Methanobrevibacter smithii ATCC 35061: one gene and its partners. The protein of the gene in region 3 binds, or shares a complex with, the protein of the main gene of each other region. Links are inferred from orthologs where the notes say so. Each region holds a gene or a part of one and is shown on either strand. Other genes may lie near its edges.

What was found.
Region 1: MSM_RS05735 (region 3) and MSM_RS07175 share a complex: the UniProt entries of both Methanocaldococcus jannaschii proteins name them as parts of the 30S ribosomal subunit. The link is inferred for Methanobrevibacter smithii ATCC 35061 from one-to-one orthologs.
Region 2: MSM_RS05735 (region 3) and MSM_RS07185 share a complex: the UniProt entries of both Methanocaldococcus jannaschii proteins name them as parts of the 30S ribosomal subunit. The link is inferred for Methanobrevibacter smithii ATCC 35061 from one-to-one orthologs.
Region 4: MSM_RS05735 (region 3) and rpsE share a complex: the UniProt entries of both Methanocaldococcus jannaschii proteins name them as parts of the 30S ribosomal subunit. The link is inferred for Methanobrevibacter smithii ATCC 35061 from one-to-one orthologs.
Region 5: MSM_RS05735 (region 3) and MSM_RS00940 share a complex: the UniProt entries of both Methanocaldococcus jannaschii proteins name them as parts of the 30S ribosomal subunit. The link is inferred for Methanobrevibacter smithii ATCC 35061 from one-to-one orthologs.

Annotation. Positions count from the first base shown.
Region 1 is NC_009515.1:1,450,636-1,456,657, reverse strand. What follows is about bases 1-2,918. They hold MSM_RS07175 (30S ribosomal protein S13), read right to left. Parts: upstream 1,723-2,918; coding sequence 1,279-1,722; downstream 1-1,278. Other genes in these bases: MSM_RS07165 (RNA degradosome polyphosphate kinase), read right to left, coding at 2,227-2,918; MSM_RS07180 (30S ribosomal protein S4), read right to left, coding at 651-1,187; MSM_RS07185 (30S ribosomal protein S11), read right to left, coding at 247-639; MSM_RS07190 (DNA-directed RNA polymerase subunit D), read right to left, coding at 1-234. Also shown: more of MSM_RS07165, read right to left, coding at 2,919-4,368; MSM_RS07160 (Ppx/GppA phosphatase family protein), read right to left, coding at 4,368-5,282; MSM_RS07155 (LemA family protein), read left to right, coding at 5,503-6,022. UniProt on the Methanocaldococcus jannaschii protein: Located at the top of the head of the 30S subunit, it contacts several helices of the 16S rRNA.
Region 2 is NC_009515.1:1,454,757-1,460,818, reverse strand. What follows is about bases 3,105-6,062. They hold MSM_RS07185 (30S ribosomal protein S11), read right to left. Parts: upstream 4,801-6,062; coding sequence 4,408-4,800; downstream 3,105-4,407. Other genes in these bases: MSM_RS07175 (30S ribosomal protein S13), read right to left, coding at 5,440-5,883; MSM_RS07180 (30S ribosomal protein S4), read right to left, coding at 4,812-5,348; MSM_RS07190 (DNA-directed RNA polymerase subunit D), read right to left, coding at 3,571-4,395; MSM_RS07195 (50S ribosomal protein L18e), read right to left, coding at 3,206-3,571; MSM_RS07200 (50S ribosomal protein L13), read right to left, coding at 3,105-3,187. In the rest of the region: rpsB (30S ribosomal protein S2), read right to left, coding at 1-201; MSM_RS07225 (4Fe-4S dicluster domain-containing protein), read right to left, coding at 254-448; eno (phosphopyruvate hydratase), read right to left, coding at 472-1,716; MSM_RS07215 (DNA-directed RNA polymerase subunit K), read right to left, coding at 1,856-2,053; MSM_RS07210 (DNA-directed RNA polymerase subunit N), read right to left, coding at 2,123-2,293; MSM_RS07205 (30S ribosomal protein S9), read right to left, coding at 2,345-2,746; more of MSM_RS07200, read right to left, coding at 2,765-3,104. UniProt on the Methanocaldococcus jannaschii protein: Located on the platform of the 30S subunit.
Region 3 is NC_009515.1:1,110,100-1,115,955, forward strand. What follows is about bases 1,368-4,119. They hold MSM_RS05735 (30S ribosomal protein S27e), read right to left. Parts: upstream 2,958-4,119; coding sequence 2,778-2,957; downstream 1,368-2,777. Other genes in these bases: MSM_RS05720 (proteasome assembly chaperone family protein), read right to left, coding at 1,368-1,718; MSM_RS05725 (RNA-protein complex protein Nop10), read right to left, coding at 1,719-1,895; MSM_RS05730 (translation initiation factor IF-2 subunit alpha), read right to left, coding at 1,902-2,699; MSM_RS05740 (50S ribosomal protein L44e), read right to left, coding at 2,968-3,246; MSM_RS05745 (DNA replication complex subunit Gins51), read right to left, coding at 3,477-4,119. In the rest of the region: MSM_RS05710 (TIGR00375 family protein), read right to left, coding at 1-266; MSM_RS05715 (DUF2112 family protein), read right to left, coding at 283-882; more of MSM_RS05720, read right to left, coding at 948-1,367; more of MSM_RS05745, read right to left, coding at 4,120-4,322; pcn (proliferating cell nuclear antigen (pcna)), read right to left, coding at 4,382-5,116; MSM_RS05755 (type 1 glutamine amidotransferase), read right to left, coding at 5,244-5,856.
Region 4 is NC_009515.1:710,403-716,337, reverse strand. What follows is about bases 3,105-5,935. They hold rpsE (30S ribosomal protein S5), read left to right. Parts: upstream 3,105-4,114; coding sequence 4,115-4,756; downstream 4,757-5,935. Other genes in these bases: secY (preprotein translocase subunit SecY), read left to right, coding at 5,713-5,935; MSM_RS03690 (uL15m family ribosomal protein), read left to right, coding at 5,238-5,675; MSM_RS03695 (50S ribosomal protein L30), read left to right, coding at 4,770-5,228; MSM_RS03705 (50S ribosomal protein L18), read left to right, coding at 3,531-4,112; MSM_RS03710 (50S ribosomal protein L19e), read left to right, coding at 3,105-3,519. Outside these bases: rplX (50S ribosomal protein L24), read left to right, coding at 1-252; MSM_RS03740 (30S ribosomal protein S4e), read left to right, coding at 254-982; MSM_RS03735 (50S ribosomal protein L5), read left to right, coding at 979-1,491; MSM_RS03730 (30S ribosomal protein S14), read left to right, coding at 1,508-1,651; MSM_RS03725 (30S ribosomal protein S8), read left to right, coding at 1,664-2,056; MSM_RS03720 (50S ribosomal protein L6), read left to right, coding at 2,065-2,601; MSM_RS03715 (50S ribosomal protein L32e), read left to right, coding at 2,617-2,946; more of MSM_RS03710, read left to right, coding at 3,073-3,104. UniProt on the Methanocaldococcus jannaschii protein: With S4 and S12 plays an important role in translational accuracy.
Region 5 is NC_009515.1:184,414-190,487, reverse strand. The notes cover bases 37-3,006. They hold MSM_RS00940 (30S ribosomal protein S27ae), read left to right. Parts: upstream 37-1,428; coding sequence 1,429-1,584; downstream 1,585-3,006. Other genes in these bases: argH (argininosuccinate lyase), read left to right, coding at 1,641-3,006; MSM_RS00945 (30S ribosomal protein S24e), read left to right, coding at 1,110-1,418; MSM_RS00950 (GTP-dependent dephospho-CoA kinase family protein), read left to right, coding at 587-1,096; spt4 (transcription elongation factor subunit Spt4), read left to right, coding at 399-575; MSM_RS00960 (DNA-directed RNA polymerase), read left to right, coding at 37-402. Outside these bases: more of MSM_RS00960, read left to right, coding at 1-36; more of argH, read left to right, coding at 3,007-3,059; MSM_RS00930 (eL43 family ribosomal protein), read right to left, coding at 3,056-3,277; MSM_RS00925 (ATPase), read right to left, coding at 3,298-4,329; MSM_RS00920 (acyltransferase), read left to right, coding at 4,439-5,053; MSM_RS00915 (rubredoxin), read left to right, coding at 5,165-5,323; MSM_RS00910 (rubredoxin), read left to right, coding at 5,371-5,490; MSM_RS00905 (YigZ family protein), read right to left, coding at 5,502-6,074.

The DNA of each region.
Region 1 (6,022 bases), 340 kb from region 3 along the record:
AGGTAAACCTTCAATTGCATCCATGTTAGAAACTAAAGGAGTTAAACCAAGCCTATGAGCAAGTACCTCATTAAACATAGCTGAATCATTTCTCATGATATTTACATCTTCAATAGCTATTTTAGGTACATTTACCATTGCACACCTTCTAATAGCATTAATAAAAGGTACTTCTGCATCACGGACAATGAAAACAATTTCATCATCTGTTTGACTTTTAACTTCTATCTCCATATTAAACCCTTCTTAGACTCTTCTTCCTCTTTTACCACCAGGTCTTCCAGTACCGTCGTGAGGAATAGGAGTGATATCTTCTATTTTACCAATTTTAATTCCAGCTCTTGCTAAAGCACGAATAGTAGCTTGTGCACCAGGTCCTGGACTTCTGTGTCCGTTTCCACCAGGAGCTCTTACTCTAATATGTAAGCCAACAAATCCTTTTTCTTTAGCATCATCAGCTATTCTAGTTGCTGCAGCCATAGCTGCGAAAGGTGAAGCTTGTTGTCTATCTGCACGAACAACTTTACCACCTGACCATTGGGAAATGGTTTCAGCACCAGTAATATCTGTTACAGTAATAATAGTGTTATTGTATGATGAGTAAATATTAGCTATACCCCATTTTTCATCTTTTGCCATAATTACACCCTTTATTCCTCAGTAGCTTTTTCATTTTTGTTTTTATTGTACTCTTCAATCTGTTTAGCTACAGGTGATGATGGATAAAATCCAATTTCATCTTCTTGGCCTTTTAATACAACATAACTTGGTGAATTGATTTTTTTACCGTTTAAAGTTATGTGACCATGTACAACAAACATTCTAGCTTCTTTAGGAGTACGAGCTAAACCTTTTTTGTAAACAATAGTTTGTAATCTTCTTCTTAAGATATCTTCAACAGTTAAGTTTAAGACTTCTTCAAGTGCTGCACCTTCAGGCAAAACACCGGTTCTAGCTAAGTGTCCTAATAATTCTAATTTTTCATCTTGCATTTGGTCCATATCGAACCCGAGTAGGTATCTTGCTTCCCTACTGTATCTTCTAACTAAAGTATCAGCTTTCCAAATTTCTTTTTTGTTTTTTAAGCCGTATTTAGTCATCAATTTATTTTCATTTTTGATTCTTTCTGCATTCCAAGGATGTGGCGGTGTATTATACTTTTTCCTTGATTTTCTAGGTTGTCCCATTAAAACATCTCCTTTATAAAAATAATTAAATTAATACTATCATTGTAAAAAAATTATTGAGTAATATTAATTATAAAAAAAGTTCTCATGCTTATGAACGTTTTACACCAACTGAAGAACTGTTCCTGAAAGTAGATTTAGTTCTTTGACCTCTAACAGGTAAACCTGCTTCGTGTCTTCTACCTTTGTAACTTCTGGTTTTCTTCATTCTGTTTAAATCATCTCTTAAAGTCATGTCAAGATCTGATTCAATTAAATGAATATTTTCACCAGTTTCATAGTCTTCCCTACGGTTTAACATCCAATTAGGAATATTAAATTTCTGTGGGTTTTCTAAAATTTCTTCAATTTTTAAAACATCTTCATCAGCGATATAACCGATTTGAGCTTCAGAATCTAAATCTAAAGTACGGCACATAGTTGTGGATAAAGATATTCCAACACCTTTGATTTCGGTTAAAGCTTGTTCAATGGTTTTATTACCATCTACATCCTTTCTAGAAATACGCACCAAGTGCTTAAAGTCGTCTTCCATTAAATAACCTCCATTTATAGAGCGAATCTACGAGACGCAAAAGTAATAGATTCAAATGTTTTGATTTCAAAACACAGTTCTTTCAACAATTTAAAACTTAGTATTTACAACTAAGAGTGCAAAATATCAGTTTAACAAATAATTTAATAATCGTGAAAAAAATAATTAAAAAATCGTATGTTAAAAACTAATAAACGCCGAGACTGGGATTTGAACCCAGGAGGGAAAAGCTCCCACGAGATTTCCAGTCTCGCGCCTTACCAGGCTAGACTATCTCGGCATTATTGCTTAAAATAGCTCCAAGTATAATAAAAAATACTTAGCCTATCATGTTAAACACTAATTAACATGATAACAATATATTTAATTTTCTACCTATATAAAGGTATTGATTTTTTTAAGTTAAAATAAGATTAATAATAGCATATCTAACTTCTAAAATTTAAAAGTTGTTAGAAAATGGAATCAAAATGAAATTTTTATAAAAATTTCATTATAAACTATTTAATTAAAAATACTTTTAATTTTATCAACAATAGAATTTAAAAAATTAGGATTATCTTTTTTAACTTTAACATCCTTCATTTCATCAATAGCTCTTTGCTGGAAAAATTCCTGTGAATTGATATGACGTGCCTGCTGTATGCATTCATAATCCCCGTCGGAATTTATTCTACGGCCTTTGATGTCATCTTTTAACATAATATCCAAATCTTCAAGAATTCTTGCTTTTATAGCTTTGTCTTCAATAGGACATGCAATTTCAACTCTTTTTGCAGTGTTTCTTGTCATCATATCTGCACTTGAAATATATAAAATCCTGTCTTCACCAACACCAAAAGCATAGACTCTGGAGTGTTCCAAATACCTGCCAACGATTCCACGAATTTCAATATTGTCTGTTTTATCTTTAAGCCCCGGAATAATACAGCAAATTCCACGAATAATCATTTTTACTGTAACACCTGCTTTTGAAGCTTTAGCTATTTTATCAATGATTCTCCTGTCTGTAAATGAATTCATTTTCATCAAAATTTCAGCAGGCTGATTATTTTTAGCTTTAGCTATTTCCTTATCAATCAAATTCATGATTCCTGACCTTAAAGAAGTAGGAGCTACAAGAAACTTATTATAATGACCCTGTAAATTAGCCAATGCTAAATTTTTAAAGAATTCAGTAGCATCATCTCCAATTTCCTGATTGGATGTTAAATAACAATAATCAACATATAACCTTGCTGTTTTTTCATTATAATTACCAGTACCAATTTGTGTGTACTGCTTTATAGTTCCATTATGTTTTTTAGTTACAGTACATATTTTAGAGTGCACTTTATAATCTACAAAACCATACAATATTTGACATCCTGCCTCTTCAAGCAATTCTGCATAATGAATATTGTTTTTCTCATCAAATCTTGCACGAAGCTCAATTAAAACTGTTACTTCTTTATCATTATCTAAAGCTTCAATCAAATATTTAATAACTCGTGATGTTCTTGCAACACGATATAAAGTTATTTTAATTGATAAAACTTCAGGATCATTCGCTGCCTCCTTTAAAAAATCAAGGAAATGGTCCATTGTTTGATATGGATAAAATAACAAAATATCTTTCTTGTCCAATTGCTTAAACAATGATTTGTTTGGGTCAATTTGACTTGTCCTTTGAGGAGTAAACTCTAAAAAAGTTAAATCATCAGTTACATCACCAGGAAGTTCTTTTATAAAATCATGAATAAAATCAAGATTTATTGGAGATTGTGTAAGGAAAACCTGGTTTTTATGTAATCCCAATTCTTTTCTAAGATATTTGGTGTATGTGGAATCATTGCTTTTGTAAAACTCCAATCTTATCGGTGACAACCTTTTTCTTTTTTTAAGAATGTTTTTCATGAAATGTCTGTAATCCTCATCCTCATCAATAGGAGTATCTTGAAGGTTTATATCTGCATTTCTTGTTACTGCAGCTACAGTCCGGTATTTAACCCTATAATTTGTAAAAATACCTTCAGCAAATGCATAAATCAAATCTTCCATTAAAATAAATTCATTTGTATCCGGAAATTTAACATAATCAGGCAGAGAATATGGAATTGGAATTAATCCAATGTATTCTTTTGAATTTTTTTTCTTGCTGGCCCCCCTTTCCAAAATGCAATAAATATATAACTTTTTATTTGCCATATGAGGGAAAGGATGATAAGAATCAATTATTTGAGGAGATAATAATGGAGCTACATTTTCATAGAAATACTGGGTTGCATACTGTCTGAACTTACTATTTAACTCATTGAAATTATGTTTAACAATACCATATTTTCTTAAATCTTTAGCTATTTCATCAAAAATCAAATCTCTTTCTTCATATAACGGTTTAGTAGCTTTAAATATGGCATCTAATTGCTCCTGAGGGCTCCAGCCAGTCTTATTATCCCAGTCATCTTCATCAATAAGAGTTAAATCAAAAAGACTTCCACATCTGACCATATAAAACTCATCTAAATTGCTTGTGAAAATAGATATGAAATTTAGTCTTTCCAGCAGCGGAACAGTATTGTCTTTTGCCTCTTTTAAAACCCTGTCATCAAATTTAAGCCAGGACAGCTCCCTGTTTTGAGTGTATGAATAATCCCTTTTTTTCATTATAATCCCTCAGCATCCAAAAGTGAATATAAAACTCCTTCCCTTATGGAATTTTTACAAACACATATTTTCTCCACATGAAAATACTTTGCAATTGTTTTAATAATTATAATTCCTGGCACAAGTGTATGAATTCTTTCAGCCTTAACTTTCAATATTTTATTAAAGTCTTCTTTATTGTTATATTTGAGTTCATCCAACACTTCATCCAACAAATAAACTGGAAATGCATCTTTTTTTTCATTAATGAAATTGAGATGAACCAATAATTTTTTAAGATTTCTTACAGTTCCACCTACACCAAACAAATATTTTTTATGAGTTTTAACCAAACCCAAATCTTCAATTTCTTTAATTACTCTTTTTTCAATATTTTCGGATTCCTTTTTATTTGGAAACATGATTCCAACATAATCTTCATAGCATGATAGAGATCCCACAGGCAAACTTCCTTTATCAACAGGAGTTTTATTTTCAAAAACAATTATTTCAGAGCTGCCTCCACCAACATCAATAAGAATCCCCTCGTCACTGCTCAGTCCTGTGCTTTTAACTGAATTGAAACTTAGCTGTGCTTCGGTTTCATCATCAAGAATATGAATATCCACACCAATCTTTTCTTTTATAAAAGCAATTATCTCATAAGTATTTGAAATATTTCTCAAACTGGCTGTTGCAAAGAAATATCTTCTGGCAACATTCAATAAATTCATAATTTTATTAAATTTATTTAATATTGATGATAAAATATTTATTCCTTCATCGTTTAATTTACCGTCATCACGATAAGCAATAAGCCCTGCTGTTTTCTTTTTAGAAAAAACAGATTTGATTTTATTATTTTTATATTCATATATTTTTAATCTGATGGTATTTGAACCAATATCTACAATTCCATATAACATTTTTATCATTCTAATTTATTTATTTGAAACTAATACCTTCTCACAATTTTAGTTTCACTATCTATTACTTAATATTTATATAAAAACTACTATAAATACTCAAAATTATCAATTTTTAAATATCTCCCAACCACTCCAAATATTTTTTAAAAAATAATACAATCCATTAACAACATATTAATAAAACTTCAATCAATATATAAATTAATAATAAAAAGGAGTAAAAAATATGGATACAACCATGATTATTTTAGCAGTAATTATAATAATCATACTTGCTATTGTATTATATCTCATTAGCGGATATAATGGCCTTGTTAATGCAAGAAACAGAGTTAAAAACAGTTATTCTCAAATTGATGTTCAGCTCAAAAGGAGAAATGACTTAATACCAAATCTTGTTGAAACTGTTAAAGGTTATGCAGGTCATGAAAAAGATGTATTTGAAAATGTAACCAAAGCAAGAAGCGGTTTGATGAATGCAGGCAGCGTTAAAGAAGTTAGTGAAGCCAACAATGCTTTAACTGGTGCATTAACATCACTGTTTGCTATTGCTGAAAATTACCCTGAACTGAAAGCAGACCAAAATTTCAAAGAATTACAATCCGAATTAACAGAAACCGAAGATAAAATTTCTTACTCAAGACAATTCTATAATGATGCTGTTTTAATGTACAATAATAAATGCGAACAATTCCCAAGCAATATTATTGCAGGAATGTTTAATTTTAAAGAAGCTGACTTTTTTG
Region 2 (6,062 bases), 340 kb from region 3 along the record:
TAAAATATCTTCTGGGTCGTATCTTGCTAAGAGTTTAGCAATTTGTCTAATTCTTTCATCAGTTTTTTGAATATCTAATACATATAAACCATCAGATCTTACTCTGAATATGTATTTTTCCATATCGCTGGTTTTTTGTTGGGTTCCGATATGTAAACCTGCTGCTAAGTAGTTATCTAATTCAATTAAAAGTTCGGACATAATTAATCACCTTAATTTAATAATATATTTTAATAATTTTTTTTAAATAAATTTAATCATCATCTTCAACATTGACACATTCTTCAGGACAGACATCCATACAAACTTCACAGAAACTGCAGTCTTCAGGATCTACAATTTCAACTTTGTCCCCTTCAAGAACTAAAACTTCCATTGGGCAAACGTCAACACATTCTGCACAATCAATACCTTTACACTTATCATAATTAATAGTTACAATAGGCATATCCAAATCTCCAATAAGCTTGTCTAAAATTCACCCATTTTTGGATTAGGAAGTTCTTCTTCAATACGGATGAGCTCGTTTAATTTAGCTATTCTTTCTCCACCGATAGCTCCGGTTTTAATCATAGGAGAACCGAAACCAACAGCCAAATGAGCAATAGTTGCATCAGTAGTTTCACCAGACCTGTGGGAAACAACAGGTACAATATCATTTTCTTTAGCTAATTTTACAGTAGCATAAGTTTCAGATAAAGAACCTATTTGATTTGGTTTAATAATGATTGCATTAGCCGCATTCATTTCAATACCTTTAGCTAAAATTTCTTTGTTAGTTACGAATAAATCGTCACCACAAATAAGACATTTGTCTCCAACTTTAGAAGTTAATTGAGCAAATCCGTCAAAATCAGACTCGTCAAATGGGTCTTCTACATAAAACATGTTGTAAGTTTCAATAATGTCTTTTACAAAGTCAATTTGATCTCCAGTATCTCTTTTGATACCATCTTGAGCATAAATATATTTCTGTTCATCTGCATTCCATAATTCAGAAGCAGCCATATCTAAGGAAGGTCTGATTTCAATACCAAGTTCATCACCAACTTCTTCACATGCCTGAGCTTGAATTTCCAAAGCAGCATCATTAGTAATGTTAGGTACCCATCCACCTTCGTCTCCTTTTCCACCAGTGAAATTGGAGTCTTTGGTTTGGATTAATTCTTTTAATCTTTTGTGAACACTTGAATTTGCAAATACTGCTTCAACCATATTTTTTGCACCGACAGGAACTACTAAAAATTCCTGAATATCTGGTGCATTAACTCCTGCATGTGCTCCACCATTCATCATATTTCCGAGAGGGAAAGGTAATTCATTTACTAAGTTTCCTCCTAAAAATTTGTATAACGGCATGTTATATGATGCAGCAGCTGCTTTAGCTACAGCCATGGAAACAGCTACAGTAGTGTTACCACCAATAGCTGAAAGATTGTCAGTTCCATCGACTTCTCTTAAAACTTCATCAATAGTAGCTATATCTTCAGCATCCATTCCAATAAGTTCAGAAGCGATAATGTCTTCAATTTCACTTACAATTACGTCCACTCCACCTTCAGGGAATGATACTACTTCTCTTGAACCAGTACTTGCCCCACTTGGTGCAGCAGCTCTACCAAACCCGTTCCAAGTAATTACATCTACTTCAACAGTTGGGTTTCCTCTGCTGTCCAAAATCTTACGAACCTGGACATCTTCTATTATACTATCCAAAAAAAACACCTCAGTGTCAATTAATTTATTACCATATAACCTATACTCATAAAAAATTAGTAAATTTCTTTATAGAGTTATGTTGGTATTTTTTATTTTTTTTAAATAATTTAATAATGAAATAAATAGAATAAACTATTTATTCATCATATCTTATTACATCTAATGGTAAAACTCCAGCTTTGAGTTCTTCATAAGCTATATCAATAGGATCCAATGAGTCACCAATCTCCACTAATGGTTTAGCACCCATTGAAATCTGAATTGCTCTAGCTCCAAGAAGTCTAGCTCTTTCAAACCTTGTTAAATTTTCTGTAGTCATGAATATTACTTCCATTTTTTAGGTATTACCGTTTACCAAGATTAATTTTATAAGTAAAAATATATCCCTACAACTTGTAAAAACCTATTCCCATGTTTCAACATGAGAAATTAACATTCTTCTACAACAATATCTGTTTAAGCCTAAGTCATCTAAGATATCTTTTGATTTTTCACCGGCAGCTAATCTTTTATTATATTCATCAAAGTAAGCTGATACTGGTTTTCCACAACTTAAGCATCTTATAGGAATCATTTATATCATCTTTTTAATTTTTTAAATAAAAATTATAAAATTACAGAAAAATTATCTGTAACTTTTTTGTTTACGTGCTCTTGCTCCAGGACCACCATATTTTTTAGGTTCTGAACGTCTTGGGTCACCTACTAACATAGTTCTGTCGTAGTGTATGAATTTATCTTTTAAATTCATATCTTGAGACCATTGTACAAGTCCTTTAGCAATTACCATACGTGCAGCTTCAGCTTGACCCATTACTCCTCCACCAACAACATGGATGTTAATATCCACTTCATTAGCTAAATCTCCAGCTAAGGTTAATGGTTCTTGTAATTTTAAGTTAGCGAGTTCTGGGGAGTAAAGTTCTAAAGGAACTCTGTTTATTCTTACTTTACCAGTACCTTCTTGAACAGTACCTCTTGCGATAGCTGTTTTACGTTTTCCACTTGTATGAATAACTTTAACCATAATCACACACCCACTTATCTAAAAGGTAGCTCCTAAAAGTTTAGAAACTTCACCTAATTCAATACCTTTTTTAAGGTTGTTGTACTCTGCTTCAGGAACTGCAACAAGATCAGCATCAGCATATTCTTCAGGTACACCAACATATGCTTTTAAACCTTTGAAAGCAACTCTACCTTTAGATTTTTTATAAGGTAACATTCCTCTTACAGTTCTTCTGAATATATCGTCTGGTCTTCTAGGATATTTAGGACCTAAATCACGAGGGTTAGAGATACTTGCTCTGTCTACTCTTTGTTTGTATTTTGCATAAGCCCAATCCTTATTACCAGTAATCATAATCTTTTCAGCATTAAGAATTACTACTTCTTCGCCTTCTAAGAGATTTTTACTAGTTACACTAGCTAATCTTCCTAAAACGCATCCTTCTCCGTCAATAATCATAATAACAACACATCCATCTTATTCCATGATTCTAATGTTGCTTCCTTTTGGATTAGATTCCATTATATCATCAATTGAGACACATTCTCCACCAGCACTTTCAATTTTTTCTTGTGCTTTTTGTGAGAATTTAAATGCTGCAACATTTACTTTTTCTGTTAAATCACCGTTAGATAATACTTTTCCAGGTACTAAAACAGTTTCATCAGCATTTGCATACCTTGCAATATCTGATAAATTAACTTCTGCAGTTCTTCTGTTAGACCTTCCAAGTCTATTAGCAACATCTTTCCAAATAGCTGCATTTTCTGTTTTTGATTTTTTATTAAGTTTATTAATAAGTTCAATAAGGTTAGGATTTGTTTTGATAATTTTCTTAACCATTATTTACTTCCTCCTTCACTAAATCTGATAAACTTATCTGCTTTTTCACCTAATTCATCGCAAGCTTGCAATAAAACTTCTTTAGGAGGCATTGATCCATCAGTTTCTATTCTAAATATAAAATCATTTTCATGATATCCTACATTGATGTAGCTTTCATCTTTTCCTTCAGATTGTGCATTTCTAATTGAAGCTCTTACACAGCTTTTACACATAGCACAGTCTTCAATGTCTAAAATCTTAATCTCTTTGGATCTTTTATCAGATTTTAAAACACCTCTTGGGCATGCATCAGCACATTCATAATCAATTCCCACATCCTCATTAAAAGTGATTTCAGGATATTGTTTATAAACACATACAGTAGTTGGCATCCATTTAGCATGTTCTTTTCCATATCCAACTTTTGCAACTGCTTCAATATTGAGTTTTTCGCCTTCTTTAAGTTTTACTAAAGGAATGGTATCATATACTGGTTTAATTTTTGAGTCTGAAGATATTAAATCCTTAGAATAAACAACTTTAGGTCCTTCTTCTTTTAAAGAAAACATGACACTATTGTTTTCCTCGTAATCATCATCACCAGGTAAAGGTAAACCTTCAATTGCATCCATGTTAGAAACTAAAGGAGTTAAACCAAGCCTATGAGCAAGTACCTCATTAAACATAGCTGAATCATTTCTCATGATATTTACATCTTCAATAGCTATTTTAGGTACATTTACCATTGCACACCTTCTAATAGCATTAATAAAAGGTACTTCTGCATCACGGACAATGAAAACAATTTCATCATCTGTTTGACTTTTAACTTCTATCTCCATATTAAACCCTTCTTAGACTCTTCTTCCTCTTTTACCACCAGGTCTTCCAGTACCGTCGTGAGGAATAGGAGTGATATCTTCTATTTTACCAATTTTAATTCCAGCTCTTGCTAAAGCACGAATAGTAGCTTGTGCACCAGGTCCTGGACTTCTGTGTCCGTTTCCACCAGGAGCTCTTACTCTAATATGTAAGCCAACAAATCCTTTTTCTTTAGCATCATCAGCTATTCTAGTTGCTGCAGCCATAGCTGCGAAAGGTGAAGCTTGTTGTCTATCTGCACGAACAACTTTACCACCTGACCATTGGGAAATGGTTTCAGCACCAGTAATATCTGTTACAGTAATAATAGTGTTATTGTATGATGAGTAAATATTAGCTATACCCCATTTTTCATCTTTTGCCATAATTACACCCTTTATTCCTCAGTAGCTTTTTCATTTTTGTTTTTATTGTACTCTTCAATCTGTTTAGCTACAGGTGATGATGGATAAAATCCAATTTCATCTTCTTGGCCTTTTAATACAACATAACTTGGTGAATTGATTTTTTTACCGTTTAAAGTTATGTGACCATGTACAACAAACATTCTAGCTTCTTTAGGAGTACGAGCTAAACCTTTTTTGTAAACAATAGTTTGTAATCTTCTTCTTAAGATATCTTCAACAGTTAAGTTTAAGACTTCTTCAAGTGCTGCACCTTCAGGCAAAACACCGGTTCTAGCTAAGTGTCCTAATAATTCTAATTTTTCATCTTGCATTTGGTCCATATCGAACCCGAGTAGGTATCTTGCTTCCCTACTGTATCTTCTAACTAAAGTATCAGCTTTCCAAATTTCTTTTTTGTTTTTTAAGCCGTATTTAGTCATCAATTTATTTTCATTTTTGATTCTTTCTGCATTCCAAGGATGTGGCGGTGTATTATACTTTTTCCTTGATTTTCTAGGTTGTCCCATTAAAACATCTCCTTTATAAAAATAATTAAATTAATACTATCATTGTAAAAAAATTATTGAGTAATATTAATTATAAAAAAAGTTCTCATGCTTATGAACGTTTTACACCAACTGAAGAACTGTTCCTGAAAGTAGATTTAGTTCTTTGACCTCTAACAGGTAAACCTGCTTCGTGTCTTCTACCTTTGTAACTTCTGGTTTTCTTCATTCTGTTTAAATCATCTCTTAAAGTCATGTCAAGATCTGATTCAATTAAATGAATATTTTCACCAGTTTCATAGTCTTCCCTACGGTTTAACATCCAATTAGGAATATTAAATTTCTGTGGGTTTTCTAAAATTTCTTCAATTTTTAAAACATCTTCATCAGCGATATAACCGATTTGAGCTTCAGAATCTAAATCTAAAGTACGGCACATAGTTGTGGATAAAGATATTCCAACACCTTTGATTTCGGTTAAAGCTTGTTCAATGGTTTTATTACCATCTACATCCTTTCTAGAAATACGCACCAAGTGCTTAAAGTCGTCTTCCATTAAATAACCTCCATTTATAGAGCGAATCTACGAGACGCAAAAGTAATAGATTCAAATGTTTTGATTTCAAAACACAGTTCTTTCAACAATTTAAAACTTAGTATTTACAACTAAGAGTGCAAAATATCAGTTTAACAAATAATTTAATAATCGTGAAAAAAATAATTAAAAAATCGTAT
Region 3 (5,856 bases):
ATTATTATCAAATGATGAATCCTGTTTTTTCCTTCAACTTCTGTTGTTAGAACAAAATCCATATCATCTGCAGTGTAAATTCCATCTCCCTTACAAGTTGTACTTTCCTCAATAATGTTTAACCAGCCCGGATGAAATGCATCTCCAGTTCCCAAAAGTTGCAATCCCTTAAGTTTTGATTTAGGAGCCATATTTTTTATTAGCATGTCTTTAGATGAAGCCATTGAAAAACAGCTGTGAACATGAAAATCAGCATTAACTAACATGGATAATAATTAGCTATTAATAATATATTAAATCATCTAATATTTTCTTAAACTCTTTGTAATCCAGACTTCCTTCATGTTTTTTTAAATCAGCATCCAGATTATCTTCATTAACTATTCCATTAATTGAAGTTAAATTTTTTAAAAAATCATTAGCTCTATCAATTACATTAATCAAATCATTTCTGGTTGTTGGATAAGCCAATTCCAAAATAGGTACTTTTTTATCTTTAATCAAAGCCATTACCAATTTACGTTCATTAGAACATCCAGAACCTCCAAATAAAATCAATTCATTTAATACATCATACATTTTTTTATAATGATCAGGTCTTTTTCCAATGACAATAAACGCATCTGCCAATTCCAAAACCCTGGAAAATAATGTTAAACGACCTTTGATTCCTGAAGGCAATTCATTTGAAAAATAAGAACTGCCCAGTAAAATATTATCCCTATTTAAAGTATATGGAGCCTGAGTATCATCACATTTTCCACCGGAAACATCCATATTATTATACTTTGAGAAATTTGTTGGTGATATATATTCATGACCGTTCTTTTCAATTAATGGAACTACAATCATAGCAGCATCTGGAATAACAGCTACTTTCATGATTAATACCCCCTCATTTTATTAAAACAGCCAAATCTTAAAAAAAAGTAAAAAAAATGATATATTTATCCAATATATCTTAAATCATCACTACTGCTAGCATTAGCTTTGTTAATGATGTCTTGTTCCATTTGTTGAGCTTTAGCCAACATTTCTTTAGTTTCTTCAGCTCTTTCTTCCAATTTATCAGTATCAATTTCAAAATTAAGTAAAACAGCCAATTTATTTAAAATAGCTTCAGCTGACTGCGCATCAATGAAATATCCTGGAGTCTGACCCATTAAGCAGATACCATTCATTTCCTGACGAAGACCTAAACCTAAAAACAAACCGGAAGCTCCAACAATTCCACCGTCATTAGATCTTATTTCAACTTCCGCTTCTTTTAAAAGTTCTATGTTTTCTTCATCAGTAGCTGCTCCAAAAATCTTAGATTCTTCAACAGGTTGACCAGTAGCCATTCCACCTAATGTAAATATTTTACTAGCTCCTTTACCCTTAACAAAGTTTAATATATCCTGACATACACCATATTGACCTTCAGGAGATAAAGCTTGAGTGTTTCCAACAAGAATAATGATATCCAAATTGTCTTCTCCAACATTTTTAACATAATATAATTCATTAATCATGTTTTCAATTAATCCTTCTTCCCCAACAAAAACTTGAGGAGGAAAACTTGGAGAATAAATTTCTGCAAATTTAGTAGCATTAAATTCATCAATCATGTGATCTGCAGCTAATTTACCTACATGACCAATACCTGGCAATGCTTCTATAAAAACAGGATTGTTTAATTCAACATCCTCTAAAACAGTAATTTGTGTGATTTCCATCTAATCATCCTTTTTATTCATAGCTTCTTTTTTTAATATTCGGCGATATTTTCCGTATTTATCCTCAATAGAAAATTTGGGAGGATAAATAACTTTAAGCTCACCGCCACATTGAGGGCAAGCATCCTCCATTGTATAAATTTTACAATCAGGACATTTGTTCATTTTCATATTCATAAAAATCTAGCTATCCAACTCTCTTAAGAAAGAACCATTTCCTTCAGAAGCTTCAACTATTTCAATACATCTGTCAGCTGCTGCTTTAAGAGCTTTTTCAGCCAAAATGTAATCAGTGGATTTTACAGTTATCCTATATCTTGGTGCACCAACACATTGAACCTTGATTTCTTCCTCTTCGTCACCATTATCTTCAGCTGCTTTAAGAGCTTCAATAATGACATCAACACCATCCGGGACGAAAGTTTCAATATCAACATACCCGCTGATATGAACTTCAGGAGGAGTAATATTTTTATTAGCTATTTCAGTTATAGCATCAGCCCACTCTTGAGATATACCTTCATCAGTAAGAGATTTTGCACCATCATCAGCTGCTGTTTCAAAAGCACCGTAAACATCACCGAAAATATCCATTAGCTCATAACCTACTTCATCGTAAGCATCATTTAAAGATTTGCCTAATGATTTAGCAGATAATTCCAGGAATTTTTCAGCTTTTTGTTCAATTTTCCAATGCTGGATTTTTTTAGTTCTTTGATCTTCCCTAATTCTTTTTAAAGAAGCATCTACATGTCCTTTTTTAGGATTTACTCTAAGAACACGGCAAACTATTTTTTGATTTTCTCTTACATGGTCTCTGATATTTTTTACCCAACCAGAAGATACCTCAGAAATGTGAATAAAAGCTTCTTTACCATGGTATTCTTCTAATTTTGCGAAAGCCCCATAGTTAAGAACTTTATAAACAGTACCAATAATAAGTTCTCCTTCGTCAGGCCATTCTTGATTTTTCCTTACCATATAATCACCAAAAATAAAATAAAAATTTAAAAAAAAATAGAAAAAATAATAAGCTAGATTAAAAAATTTCGATTGAATCTAGTTTAAAACTTTATCAATATGTGCCATAATTTTAGCTTTAGCACCACGAGATTTGACAAGTGTTTTACCACAAATGATACATTTTACATCTGATGCAGCACGATCAAAGATGATTTGTTCATTGTCACAATCTAAACATTTTACTTTTAAAAAGTTTCCTCTACCTTTACTAACCATGTTAACCACCTTATTTAGCTACAAATTCTGCTTTACCAGTTCTGAATGATTTTTTAATTTGAGATTTTCCACATTCTTTACATTTAAGTCTTAAATCTAATTTTTTAACTGGTTTGTTTCCGGCAGGTAAAGGCCTTGGGTAACCTCTATATCCAGCAGTTACACGTCTGAATTGTCTTTGTCCCCATTTTAACTCACTAGCTTTTCTTTTTTTCGCAGTATGTACTTCATGCATTGTGTGTTTTTTACAATGTGGACAGTAAGTTCTTTTTTCTTTTGGTATTTTCATATTTCCACCATTAAATTTTACACTAAAAAGTGTCCGATTAATTAAATTATTATAAATCTATATGAGAATTTTATCCAGTCTGAAAAATATCAAAGATCTAGAGGATTAAAACTTTATTGTAACATACTCCGTTTACACAAAGCAGAAATCCAAATTATATAAAAAATATAATTTCTTATTATCACAAATAGATACGGTTTGTATTTATATTCTTTACAATATTTAAAGGTTTAGATTTTAACAAAACGGGCTTTATGATTTTTAACAAAAATTTTAGCATTGATTTTAGGTAAAACTACCAGATCTTGTGGTCTGAAGGGACCATAAACTCTTTCATCAACTCCAACAATAGAATCAACATCATCAAATACAAGCATTGTAACTAGTTCTGAATCTTTAGCTATTTTTATAGATTCCAAGTCAACAAATTCATCATTATCTCTTGCTAACTCAGATATATCATCTTCAACTTTAGCAGGTTTAATATTTGACTTTTGAATTTGTTTTTCAATCGGCTCTGCCTTTTCATCAGTAATTACTTTCGCTTTGGAAATTTCATCGATTCTATTTAAAACCGCATCATCCTGAGAACTTTCAACTCCATTATCTAAAGTAGTGCTTTGAGGTTTAGGAGTTTCTTTAATAGGAGCTTTGGTTTCATTTGGAATATCTTCTTCAGAAGATAGTTTTTCAAGTGAAATGCTTTTTCTATGATTTGTTAAAGTATCAATTAAAGAAAAGTAAAATTTTTCTTCCTCGGGAGTTAAATTAAGAGGTGTTGTGTCAATTAAATCAAATTGCGGTTTGCCTGCAAATAAATGGTAAGACCTGTGAATATTAACAACCGCTGCATCAGTAATTTTGTGTTCACGTCTTTCACAAATTTCAGTAGCTATTCTTTGAGTATCTTTTAGCAGATACTGTTCTGCAGCAAATGGATCATTGCCTATATGGGTTCTTAACTCATCCAAATATTTATGAATATCCTTATAAAAAGAGTCTTCTACACGGGCCAATGTACCGTTACTACGCTCTTTTTTTTGAATTTTACGTAATTGTTGAAAGAATTGATCCACTTAATACCATCTCTGAGGAGTTTAATATAAAAATAAAAAAAAGTTTATAGATGAAATAATTATTCATCTGATTCTAATCTTGGAGCAAGTAAGAAACTAAGTTTACCATCACCAGTAACCATATTGAGAGTTAATTTTAATGGCATGTCAGTACCTAAACCGATTTCAGCTTCTTCAGAGAATTTGTCTGCTTTAAGCATTTCCCTAATTTTGTCCAGTGAGAATAAAGATTTTTCCTGAGTGTTGATATTTTCACCATGAAGGTATTTGACACTTGCATCACCAAATTCACCATCAGCAGATGCTCTAAAGTAATCTTCATCAACTTGAAGAGCTATTTTATCTGAGAAAATATCAATATCGTTAATTGCATCCTTTAAAATTCCAAAGTGAACTTTGAAAGATGCAGGATGTTCAAGTTCTGGAGGAGTAGGATTATCATATTCAATATCAATCAATCTTATTTTGAAAGTTCTTGTAGCATCCCCTTCAAAAGTAATTATGAAATTACCTTCATCTAAAGACATGATAACTCTATCTTGAGATTTTGCACGTTTAAGAACACTCATGAATTCCCCAGTATCGATATTAATCTTTTCAGGAACATCACAAACATACTCATCAAATAAACTTGCTTTTAATTCTAAATGTACGAATGTTATATGACTACGGTCTAAGGCATCTAACCTCATACCTTCACTATCAGTTTGGATTTGTACTTCATCAACAATAGATGAAATAGCATCAAAACTGGTTTTTAATATACTAGAATCACTTAATTCCGCTTTGAACATATATAATCCTCTAATAAGAATTTATTAATTATTAATTAGATAATTATATTTTTATCTTTATTACTTATAAAACATTAGGTCAGTATTTAAAAAACCACAGCAATTCTAAAAAAGAGGATTAAACAGATTATTTCAATCTGTTAACCATAACATCATGTGCTTTAAATTCAATTTCATCATCTAACTCTTCAATTGAATCTACATTATACTTATTCTTCATAGCATTCAATATTAAATAGTCCGCAATGTGAGGGTTTTTTGGTAGAAAAGGACCGTGCAAATATGTTCCAATAAAGTTTTTATAAATCATTCCTTCCTCACCGTCTTCATCATTATTGCCATGCCCTGCTATAACATTACCTAAGGTTTTATAATTATGAAATGTCCTTCCACCATGATTTTCAAATCCCACAACTTCTTTTGGGGCCAAACCTAAATTATTTTCTATTAAAATATTGCCGATTAACCTATTTTCCTGACTTACCGTTTTAATATCAAATATTTCAAGACAAGAGACATTATCCCCATTAACATCATAATATTCATGCCCAAACATCTGATAGCTGCCACAGACAGTTAATATGACTCCGTCATTTTCCACATAATTTTCCAGGTCATTTCTTTGTTTTAAAAGGTCATTGGAAACAATACTTTGAGTTCTGTCAGAACCTCCTCCAATTAAAATTAAGTCAATATCCTCATAATCAAAATCCATATCATGATTTAGAGAGTAACTTTTT
Region 4 (5,935 bases), 400 kb from region 3 along the record:
GATATTGGTAAAAGGTCTTTACCTATTAGGAAAGGAGACAAAGTTCAAGTTCTCCGTGGAGATTTTAAAGGACATGAAGGTGCAGTTTTAGGTGTGGACTATGGTTCATACAAAATAACTATTGAAGAAGTAACTTTATCAAAACCTGACGGAACTGCAGTTTTCCTTCCAGTAGATCCATCTAACGTAATGATTATTGATGCAGATATGGATGACGATAGAAGAATTAAAAATGTAACAGGAGACAATTAAAATGGCTAAAATGGGATCTAGAAAACATTTAAAAACATACAAAGCACCAAAAACTTGGCCTATTCATCCTAAAGAAGATACCTGGACTGTCAAACCTTCAGCAGGTTCACATTCTATTGAGAATTCTTTATCTTTAACTTTAGTTATTAGAGATATTTTAAAATTAGCTGATAATTCTAGGGAAGCTAAAAGAATCATCAACTCAGGTAATGTTCTTGTAGATGGAAGAGTAATTAAAGATTATAAATTCCCAGTTGGTTTCATGGATATTATTGAAATCCCAAAAACTGGTGAAGTTTATAGAGTGCTTTTAGATAAAAAAGGAAGATTACAATTAAATAAAATTGAAGAAAACGATTCTAAATTATGTAAAATAGTTAATAAATCTACTATTAAAGGTGGAAAAATCCAAGTAAACCTTCATGATGGTAAAAACGTAATTATTGATGAAAATGATTACAATGTAGGAGATGTTATTGACTTAAAAGTACCTGATCACGAAATCAATGAAGTTTTCGAATTAAAAGAAGGTGCTTGTGTACTCATTACTGGTGGTAAACACACTGGTGAATTAGGTACAGTTTCTGAAATTATTGTAAACGAATCTTCTAATCCGAACACTATTATTATTGAAAATAGTGCTAAAGATGAATTTTTAACTTTAAAAGATTATGCATTTGTAGTTGGTGAAGATGCACCAGCAATATCTTTATTGGAGGTTAATAAATGAACCCAATGAACGAAGTACAAATTTCTAAAGCTACTGTCAGCATTGGTGTCGGTGAAGCAGGTGAAAAATTATCCCGTGCTATTACCCTTTTAGAACAAATGTTCGATCAAACTCCAGTTAAAACATTTTCTAAAGTTACCAACCCTGAATTTGGTATTAGAAAACGTCAACCAATCGCATGTAAATTAACTTTACGTGGGGAAAAAGCTGATAAAGCTATTGAAATGGTTTTAGAAGGAATTAATAAAAATATCAAACCTACTCAATTTGATGCTCAAGGAAATCTTTCCTTCGGTATTAAAGAACATATTGATATTCCAGGTATGAAATATAATCCTGATATTGGTATTTTTGGTATGAATGTATCTGTTACTTTTGAAAAACCAGGTTACAGGATTGCTAAAAGAAGAATCCAACAAAAGAAAGTTCCAGCAAAACATAGAATTTCTAAAGAAGAAACTATGAAATACATGGAAGATAATTTTAATGTCAATTACGTGACTGAATAAATGTTAAGGTGATATTTTGCCAAGAAAATATGGAAAAGCTGCAAAAAAATGTACTCGTTGTGGAGACCACTCTGCTATGATTAGCAGGTACGGTCTTAGCTTATGCAGACAATGTTTTAGGGAAATAGCTCCTAAAATAGGTTTTAAAAAATATAATTAGAGGTGTTTTAATATGAGTCTCATGGATCCACTTGCTGATGCTTTAACTAATATTAGAAATAACGAATTACAAGTAAAAGACTCTTGTGTTATTTCACCTGCATCCAAATTAATTGGAGAAGTTTTAAGCACAATGCAAAAAGAAAATTACATTGGTAATTTTGAATATATTGATGATAACAGAGCAGGTCAATTCAAAGTAGAATTAGAAGGTAACATTAACAAGTGTGGTGTTATCAAACCTCGTCACGCTGTTAAAAAAGATGAATTTGAGAAATTTGAAAAAAGATATTTGCCAGCAAAAAACTTTGGTATTTTAATCGTTACAACTCCTGAAGGAATTATGACTCATTATGAGGCAAAAGAAAGAGGAATTGGCGGACGTTTGTTGGCTTACATGTATTAGGTGATAAAATGGTAGTAGCTGCAGCTATAAGGGAAGAAATTGAAATCCCTGAAGGCGTTGAAGTTATAATTAATAATAATGAGGTCACTGTAAAAGGACCTAATGGAGAAGACTCCAGAAAATTTACATATCCTAACGTGGATATTACTGAAGTTGAAAACAATGTTGTTTTAGAAACTTCATTCCCAAGAAAAAAAGATAAAGCAATGATTGGAACCACAAAAGCTCACATTAGTAATATGATTACTGGTGTTACTGACGGTTTTGAATATCATATGAAAATCGTATTTGCTCACTTTCCAATGACTGTGAAAGTAAACAAAGACGTTGTAGTAATTGACAATTTCCTCGGGGAAAGACATCCAAGAACTGCTAAAGTAGTAGGTAGTGCTAAAGTAGTAGTTAAAGGTGATGAGGTAACAATTACTGGTATCAATAAGGAACATGTTGGTCAAACCATGGCTAACTTGGAACAAGCAACTAAAATTAAAGGAAGAGATCCTAGAGTATTCCAAGATGGAATATATTTAATTAGCAAAGAATAGGGAATTGGTGATTAAATGGCTAATAAAAGATTTAAAAGACAAGAATATGCTCGTTATAAAAAACTTGGAATCAAATGGAGACGTCCTAGGGGTAAAACCAGTAAAATGAGAAGATACGAAGCAGGAAAACCTGATATGCCTGCTATCGGTTATAGAACTCCTAGAGCTGTTAGGGACTTACATCCTTCAGGTTATAATGATGTTCTTGTTCATAATATGGCGGAATTAGAAGACTTAAACCCAGCTACTGACGCTGCAAGAATAAGCGCTTCTATCGGTAAAAGGAAAAAAGACTTGATGTTAGAAAAAGCATCAGAATTAGGTATTAAAGTTTTAAATAAATAAATATTATATTCACATTTATTCAAGTTGAATCAATTCCGGGTTTTTTGAATTGATTTTTCTGATTTAAAGGGAATTTAGATTTTTATCTAAATTTATCAGCTATGCTGAAAATGGAGGATTATATATATGAATCTTACAACTCAAAAAAGATTAGCTGCTAGTATACTTAAAGTAGGACTCAATCGTGTATGGATTGATCCTGAAAGAATGGAAGAAGTATCCATGGCAATTACTAGGGAAGGTGTAAAGCAGTTAATAAATAATGGAGCTATTAAAGCTAAACCTCAAAAAGGTATTAGTAGCTACAGGTCTAAAAAATTAGCAGAACAAAAGAAAAAAGGAAAAAGGAAAGGTAGAGGTAGTGTAAAAGGAGCTAAAAAAGCTCGTAATCCTAAAAAACAAGAATGGATGACTACAATTAGAGCTTTAAGAAAAGACCTTAAAGAAATGCGTGATGCAAACGAAATTGATGCTACTACATACCGTAAATTATATAAAATGGCTAAGGGTGGTGCTTTCAGAAGTAAATCTTACATGAAAACATATGCTCGTGACCATGATTTAATTAAATAGGAGGAATAAACGTGGCTCAAGGATCAAATTATAAAGTACCATTTAGAAGGAGAAGAGAAGGAAAAACTGATTACGCAGCTAGGATGAAATTAGTCGATTATGACAAATCTCGTTTAGTTGTAAGACTTTCTAATGCTCATGCAACTGTTCAAGTTATTGATTATGCTCCTGAAGGAGATATTACCTTAGCATCTGCAGTAAGTAAACAATTAGCTAATTACGGTTACTTAGGTGGGGCAAGTAATACTTCTGCAGTATATTTAACTGGTTACCTTTGTGCTAAAAGAGCATTAGCTAAAGGTGTTGACTCTGCAATTTTAGACATTGGTTTAAAATCTGCTATTAAAGGATCTAAAGTATTTGCAGCTCTTAAAGGTGCTGTAGATGCAGGTTTAGATATCCCTTATGGTGAAGCTGTTTTACCAGATGAATCCCGTATTAATGGAGAACATGTAGCAAACTATGCTGAGTCTTTAGATGATGATGAAATTGCAAAATTATTCTCAAAGTATTTAGAAAGAGGTCTTCAACCAGCAGATTTACCTAAAAACTTTGAAGAAACCAAAAAGAATATCGATGAGGCAGAGGAATAACTATGAGTTTTAATATAGATGAATGGGAACCTAAAACTAAAATGGGTAAATTAGTTAAAGAAGGAACCATTACAGATATTGATGAAATCTTTGAAAAAGGTCTTCCTATAATGGAATTAGAAATTGTAGATGCTTTAGTTCCAGATTTAGAAGAAGAAGTAATGGATGTTAACTTAGTTCAAAGAATGCACAAATCTGGTAGGAAAGTTAACTTCAGAGTAATTGTTGCTGTAGGTAACAAAAACGGTTATGTTGGATTAGGTCAAGGAAAAGCTAAAGAGGTAGGTCCAGCTATCAGAAAAGCTGTTGACAATGCTAAATACAACCTTATTAAAGTAAGAAGAGGTTGTGGAGATTGGGGTTGTGTTTGTGGTAAAGAACACACTGTACCTTTCAAAGTACAAGGTAAAGCAAGTAGTGTAAGTGTTTCCCTTATGCCTGCACCTGCTGGAGTAGGTTTAGTAGTTGGAGACGTCGGTAAAACTATCTTAAATCTTGCTGGTATTAAAGATGTATGGTCTCAATCTTTCGGTCAAACCCAAACTACTGTAAACTTTGCTAATGCTATATTCGATGCTTTAAAAACTTTAAGTGCTGTTAAAGCTAGTGAAGCTGACCTTAAGAAAATGGGAGTTAAATATTAGACGGTGATTAAATATGTTTTTAGTTATAAGAGTTAGAGGAACTACTGGTGTTATTAAAAACATCGCTGATACTTTAGACATGTTAAGACTTAACAGAATTAGCCATGCAGTTTTAGTTGAAGATACTCCAAGTTACAACGGTATGCTTCAAAAAGCTAAGGATTACATCACTTGGGGTGAAATTGATGCAGATCTTTTAGCTGAAATTATTGCTAAAAGAGGTAAATTCACTGGTAACAACAAAGTTACTGATGAATATGTAGCTGAAAATTCCGATTACAAAAATATTGATGAATTAGCTAAAGCTGTAATTGCTGGCGAAGTTAAATTAATGGACTTAGATATTAAACCTGTATTCCGTTTACACCCTCCAAGAAAAGGATACGAAGACATCCGTCTTTCTGTTAAAGAAGGAGGATCCTTAGGTTACAGGGGAGAAAATATTAAAGATCTTGCAGAAAGAATGCTTTAGGTGTATAAGATGATTAGATCAAAACGTAAAATTAATAAACTCAGAGGTTCTAGATCCAACGGTGGAGGCTGTACCAAAAAACGTAGAGGTGCAGGTAACAAAGGTGGTAGAGGTAATGCAGGAGCTTCCAAACAACATTGGACTTGGACTGCAAAATTTGACCCAGACCATTATGGTAAACATGGATTCAAAAGACCTCAAAAAATGATTAAAAAAGTAAATCCAGTTAATTTAAGTTACTTGGAAGAACAAGCTGATAATTTAATTGAAAGCGGTAAAGCATCTAAAGATGGAGATTCCATTGTTATTGATGTTACTGAATTAGGTTATGATAAAGTTTTAGCTAAAGGTAAAATAACTAAATCTTTCATTATTTCAGCACCTCAATTTTCTGCTTCAGCTATTGAAAAAATTGAAGAAATGGGAGGAGAAGCTATCGAATTATAGTTTCTTTTTTTCTTTTCTTTTTTATTAGAGGAATAAAATGTCATCATTAAAAGTTTTAGAGCCATTATTTAGGTTTTTACCAGAAGTAAAATCTCCTGTTCATCATGAAGATTTTAATGAAAAACTTAAATGGACTGCTCTTATTTTGGTATTATACTTTATATTAACTGAAATACCATTATATGGTTTGAGTTCTGCAGCAGTGGACCAGTTTGCTCAGTTAAGAGCAGTTATGGCGGGAAGTTTCGGTTCAATTTTAA
Region 5 (6,074 bases), 920 kb from region 3 along the record:
GAAGGTAGACTCATCATGGGAGATGGAGCTTCTTACCATAATGTTGTGTTTAATGCAATATTCTTCAAACCTGAACAGCAAGAAGTTATTGATGGTGAAGTAATAGAAATAGCTGAATTTGGTGCTTTTGTCAGAATTGGACCTATGGACGGTTTGGTTCATGTTTCCCAAGTCACTGATGATTATATTAATTACGATTCTAAAAGAGGAGCACTCCTTGCAAAAGAATCTAATAAAACTTTAGATGAAGGAGATTTAGTTAGAACAAGAATTGTAGCTATCAGTCTTAAAGATAACTCTACCAAAAATACTAAAATAGGTCTTACCATGAGACAAAATAATTTAGGTAGATTTGAATGGATTGAAGAAGCTAAAAATAAAAATAAGAAGGCTAAATCATGAATGCATGTACAGTTTGTAAATATATTACTAATAAAGAACGTTGTCCAGTCTGCGGTAACCCAACTTCAGATAACTGGAGCGGTCTTTTAATAATTACAAAACCTGAAGAATCTGAGTTAGCTAATGAATTAAATATAGATTTAGCTGGCGAATATTGTTTAAGAGTAAGGTAGAAGGTTTTATTGTGTTACGTTTAGATGCAGAATTAAATAAGGATACTATTTCAAAGCTTAAAAAACCGTTAGGTAAATTATATCCTCACTTTGAAGATGCTATTGAAGAAATTAAATCTTCTGAGTTTTTAATTTCTGTTGGTGATGCAACTTTTAATAATCTTACCAAATATGAATTATATCCTGACATTGGTATAATTGATAATTTAATTCAAAGAAAAAATCATAATCATGAAGTTATCAAGGCAGAAAATATTTTAAAAGCTAAAAACCCTGCAGGGACCATTACAGATGATCTATGGGAAACCATAGGCCAAGCTATGAAGTTATCTGGTGATGGAAATTGTCATGTAATTGAAGTAGACGGGGAAGAAGATCTTGCAGTTCTTCCTTGCATCTTAATGGCTAGTGATGAGACTACTATCTTGTACGGTCAACCAAATGAAGGTTTGGTACTTTTAAAAGTTTGTGATGCTAAAGATTATGCTCAAAATCTTATTGATACCTTTATTAAAGAATAAAAGAGGGTTAATTATGGAAATTGATATTTTTGAAGATAAGGAAAATAAAGTTTTTAACAGAAGAGAAATAAAATTCTATGTTGAATATGAAGGAGAAGCTACTCCAAAAATTACCGATATCAAAAGTAAATTAGTAGCTTTATTAAATTCTAAAAAAGAATCTACTGTTGTAGATAATGTACAACCTCACTACGGTGAACCTAAAGCATTAGGTTATGCTAAAGTTTACGAAACTGTAGAAGATTTAGAATACATTGAAACTAAAAGTGTAATAGCTAAAAATACTGAAGCTTCTGAAGAAGCTGAAGAAGACGAAGAATAAGGTGATTCTAATGGTAAAAAAATCTGATCTTTACAAAGTAGACGGAGATAAAATCGAAAGAAAAAACCCAGTTTGTCCTCGTTGTTCTGACGGTGTATTTATGGCTGATCATGGTAATAGATACGCATGCGGTAAATGTGGATACACTGAAATGAAAAAAGATTAAACAATCTTTTTTTTAACTATTTTTTTTATAAAATTTATTTTTAAGAAGGGAGTCTTGTGAATTTAAGAAGTGGTAGACTTAAAACAGAAATGACTGATGAAGCCGCTGAATATACTTCATCACTTGAATTTGATAAAATTATTTTTGAAGCTGATATTAAAACCAATTTTGCACATACTTTGATGTTAAAAGAAGAAAATATTATTGATGATGAAATAGCAGATAATATTTTAGGTGCTCTTGACCAGTTAAAAGAAGATGGCTATAATGAGCTTGTTTTCGACCCTTCTGTTGAAGATATTCACATGGCTATTGAAAATTATGTTACTGATAAAATAGGTCCAACTGCAGGTTTTATGCATACAGCCAAATCACGTAACGACCAGGTAGCTACTGATGTCAGACTGGTTCTTCGTGATAAAATTACCGAAACCCAAATCGGTATTTTGGAATTTATGGAAGGGCTGGTTGAAAAAGCAGGTGAGCATTTGGAAACTGTTTTTATAGGTTATACTCATCTTCAGCATGCACAGCCAATTACAATAGCTCATCATTTGATGGCTCATGTACAGGCACTTAAAAGAGATTATGAACGTTTGGAAGATACTTATAAACGTGTCAATTTAAATCCTTTAGGTTCAGCAGCTATGACTACAACCAGTTTCCCGATCAACAGACAGTTAACCACTGATTTGCTTGGTTTTGATGCTTATCTTGAAAACTCAATGGATGGTGTTTCTTCAAGGGATTTCATTTCAGAAACAGTTTTTGATTTATCTGCATTATGTACAACATTATCCAAAATCTGTGAAGAACTTATTTTATGGAGTACTTATGAATTCGGTATTATAGAAATGGCTGATGAATATTCATCTACATCATCTATTATGCCTCAAAAGAAAAATCCTGATGTTGCTGAACTTGCAAGAGCAAAATCAACAATTGTCAACGGTGAACTTGTAACTATTTTAACTATTTTAAAAGCAATTCCTTACACCTATAATAGAGACTTGCAGGAAATCACTCCTCACTTATGGAATGCAGTTAAAGTAACTCAAGACACTTTATCAATAGTTACAAAAATGTTGCTTTCTGTTAAATTTAAGGAAGACAGATGTTTGGAGTTAGCCGGAACTAATTTTGCTACAGCTACTGATTTGGCAGATATTATGGTTCGTGAAAAACAGATTCCATTTAGGACAGCTCATAAAATTGTAGGCAGAATAGTCAATGAAGCTACTGCCAGCGGATTAAAAGAAGCAGACATTACATCAGAATATATTGATGATATAGCTTCAGAACTTGGTTTTGAAAAATTAGGTCTTGAAGATGATTTGGTTCAGAAAGCTTTAAATCCTTTAGAAAATGTTAAAATGAGAACTGTTCCGGGTGGTCCTTCTCCTGCTATGGTTGAAATAGCTAGAGACAATATTAAAGAATTTTTAAATGAAGAATTTGAGAAAAAAGGAATTTAATCCTTTTCCAATTCTTCATCTTCATCTGTGTTTTCTTGAGGATGTTTTTGTGATTCAAGATAGGCTTCACGTATTTCCTCAGATAACTCCTCATTACCTTCTATAATCGGACCTGTGTAATCACAGTCATAGCATTCCCAGGTTGACCAGTTTTGAGGAATAATCCATTTTACTTTTTTTGATCCACAACGTGGGCAGATTTTAAATAACATATTCATTAATTTTACCTATGCTCTATTTAATCTTTTGTATTGTAGAAACTCCATATCAAATCAAGAGCTTCCCCTACTTCCAGAGCTGAAGACCTTGTTTCCCGTAATATTCTTTGAATGGAGTATTTTTTTAAATATGGGTATTTTCTATGGACTTCGTATAACAGAGGGCATCCGAATCCGCTAAATGACTGCAAATCAAATTGCTGTGTTAGGGATTTGTTTTCCTGTTTTCCAACAGCTAAACTTGCAGGTAAGTTAAGGCGGTACAGGCCTTTTTCCTGCGGGGTTATGCATTGTGTTCCTGTTGAGAGCATATCTCCAAATATGACTATTGGGATATTATTGTTTATTGCATATTGATTTATTAGTTCTTCAGTATGTTTGGAGCATCTTCCGCAGGGATGGAATCTTCCGTTTAGGGATTCCCTGATTATTTCACTGTAATCTGCTTTTATATATTCATGACCTGCATTCAGCTGGTCAGTTAATTTTTTGATGTTTCTTTTATACTGATTTGGTAAAATAATAGTTCCCGGATCAATTGTAACCGCTGTGGGATTGAATCCCAGGTATTTTGCTAAAATTAATGAAAAACTGCTGTCAACTCCACCGGACAGGGCAACTACTGCTTCTGTTTTTTCAGATTCTTTAAATACATTGCTTTCAAAATAGCTGTTATAGTCAAAGCTGTAGATGTTTTCTAATTTGGAGCTTAGAATTTTTTTCAGGTTCTGGATTCCTGTTAAATCAGAGTTAAATTCATCCAATGTTTTTTTGGAAAGTTTAAGTTTGTATTCCTTGGTCAGGTAATCTCCGTAGCTTTCCACATGGATGCTGTTTATTTTTAATTTTTCTCTTAGCTTTCCAACTACCCATCCGCCTTTTCCGATAATTGCAGATTTGTCAGGTCTGTCCTGGGTTATTATCCATAATTCGTTTTCCTTTTCGTTGTAGTAAATGTCTTCAATATGGATTTCAAGCTCTTCATGACCTATCTGTTTTCTTACCTGATTTATTTCTTCTGTCAGTTTTTCTTTAGTATACAAGTTTTTCACCAAATTTGCAATATTTTTCTTGATTGTCTAGTAAATAATATATACTAAGATATTATTAAATATAGTTTAACAGATATCATATTTTTAAATTAAATGAAGGTGCGATAAAATGGTTAAGTTTTTAGGAGGATTGGGTGATAATCGAGTAAAAAATGTAGAAACACCTACCTTTCTACCTGAGGACAATATAAGATTCGGTGTAGAATATTCTCCGGACTCCAGACCTCCGGTTATTGGAAGAAATCATACAATTCGTTCCAATTCAATTATCTATAATGATGTTGTAATTGGGGATAATTTCAGAACAGGTCATAATGTTGTTATTCGTGAGAATACAAATATTGGGGATGATGTTTTAATCGGAACAAACACTGTAATTGAAGGTGAGGTTATAATCGGAAATGACGTCAGCATTCAGTCTAATGTTTATATTCCTACCAATTCAGTAATTGAAGATAATGTTTTTATCGGACCTTGTGCCTGTTTTACTAATGATAAGTATCCTGTAAGAATTAATTATGAATTGCAGGGGCCTAAAATAAGAAGGGGAGCTTCTATTGGTGGCAACACTACATTTTTATCCAATGTTGAAATCGGTGAGGGATCTATTGTAGCTGCAGGAGCCATTGTTATTCACAGTGTTCCTCCGTTTTATTTGGCTATTGGAACTCCTGCAAGAATCAAGCCTCTTCCTGACCATTTGAAAGTTCCAAACAAATTATAGTTTGCATATTTTCGAACAAATTTCGAAAGGATTATATACTAGTTTTAATAAGATAAATAATTGTTTAAATTAAATAATTTAAATAGGAATAAATTTTAGAAAGGAGATATTATGTCTAAATGGAAATGTAGTGTATGTGGATATATTTACGACAGTGAAAAAGGCATACCAGAAAAAGGCATTGAAGCAGGTACAGAATTTGAAGATTTACCTGATGACTTTAAATGCCCAAGATGTGGTGCCGGCAAAGCTTTGTTTAAACAGTTGTAGGTTTGGACAAAAGAAATTGATTCTAAATTATTTAAGGAGGAGTTATTATGGCTTATGTATGTAAAGTATGTGGATATGTTTACGAAGGCGACGATTTTGAAGACTTACCTGATGACTGGGTATGTCCTCTTTGTGGTGTAGGAAAAGACCAATTTGAAGAACAATAATTATTTATTCTTCATTTTATCTTTTTTAAAACCTGCTTATTTTTAAAATTAACCTTAATCTTATTGTGGAATTTTTCAAATATTTCTTTTATATTCTTATTGTTTTTGGAAACTAAATCATAGCTAATTTTTTCACCAAAATCTTTTTGAATGATTGTTAATTTGCTGTTTCTGATTTCTCTTTCAATATCCTTTAAATCAGAATAATCAAATGTAATATTGTAAACATCATAATATTCAACTTCAATTATTTCACTAGCTTCAATAGCTTCAAGAACTGATTTGCTGTATGCACGAACCAAACCTCCAGCTCCAAGTTTGATTCCTCCAAAATATCTTGTAACAACTGCTGTAACATTATGCAAATCATTTTTCCTTAATGCATTAATCATAGGTTTGCCTGCAGTTCCGCCAGGTTCGCCGTTGTCGTCATATCCCTCACCGTCATTTGTAATATATGCTGTACAGTTATGGGTGGCATCATGATACTGCTGATTTAACTTCTGAATAATCTCTTTGCTTTCCTTTTTGCTTTTGGTTGGAAATAAAGAGCAGATAAACTGGGATTTTTTAATATTTATTTC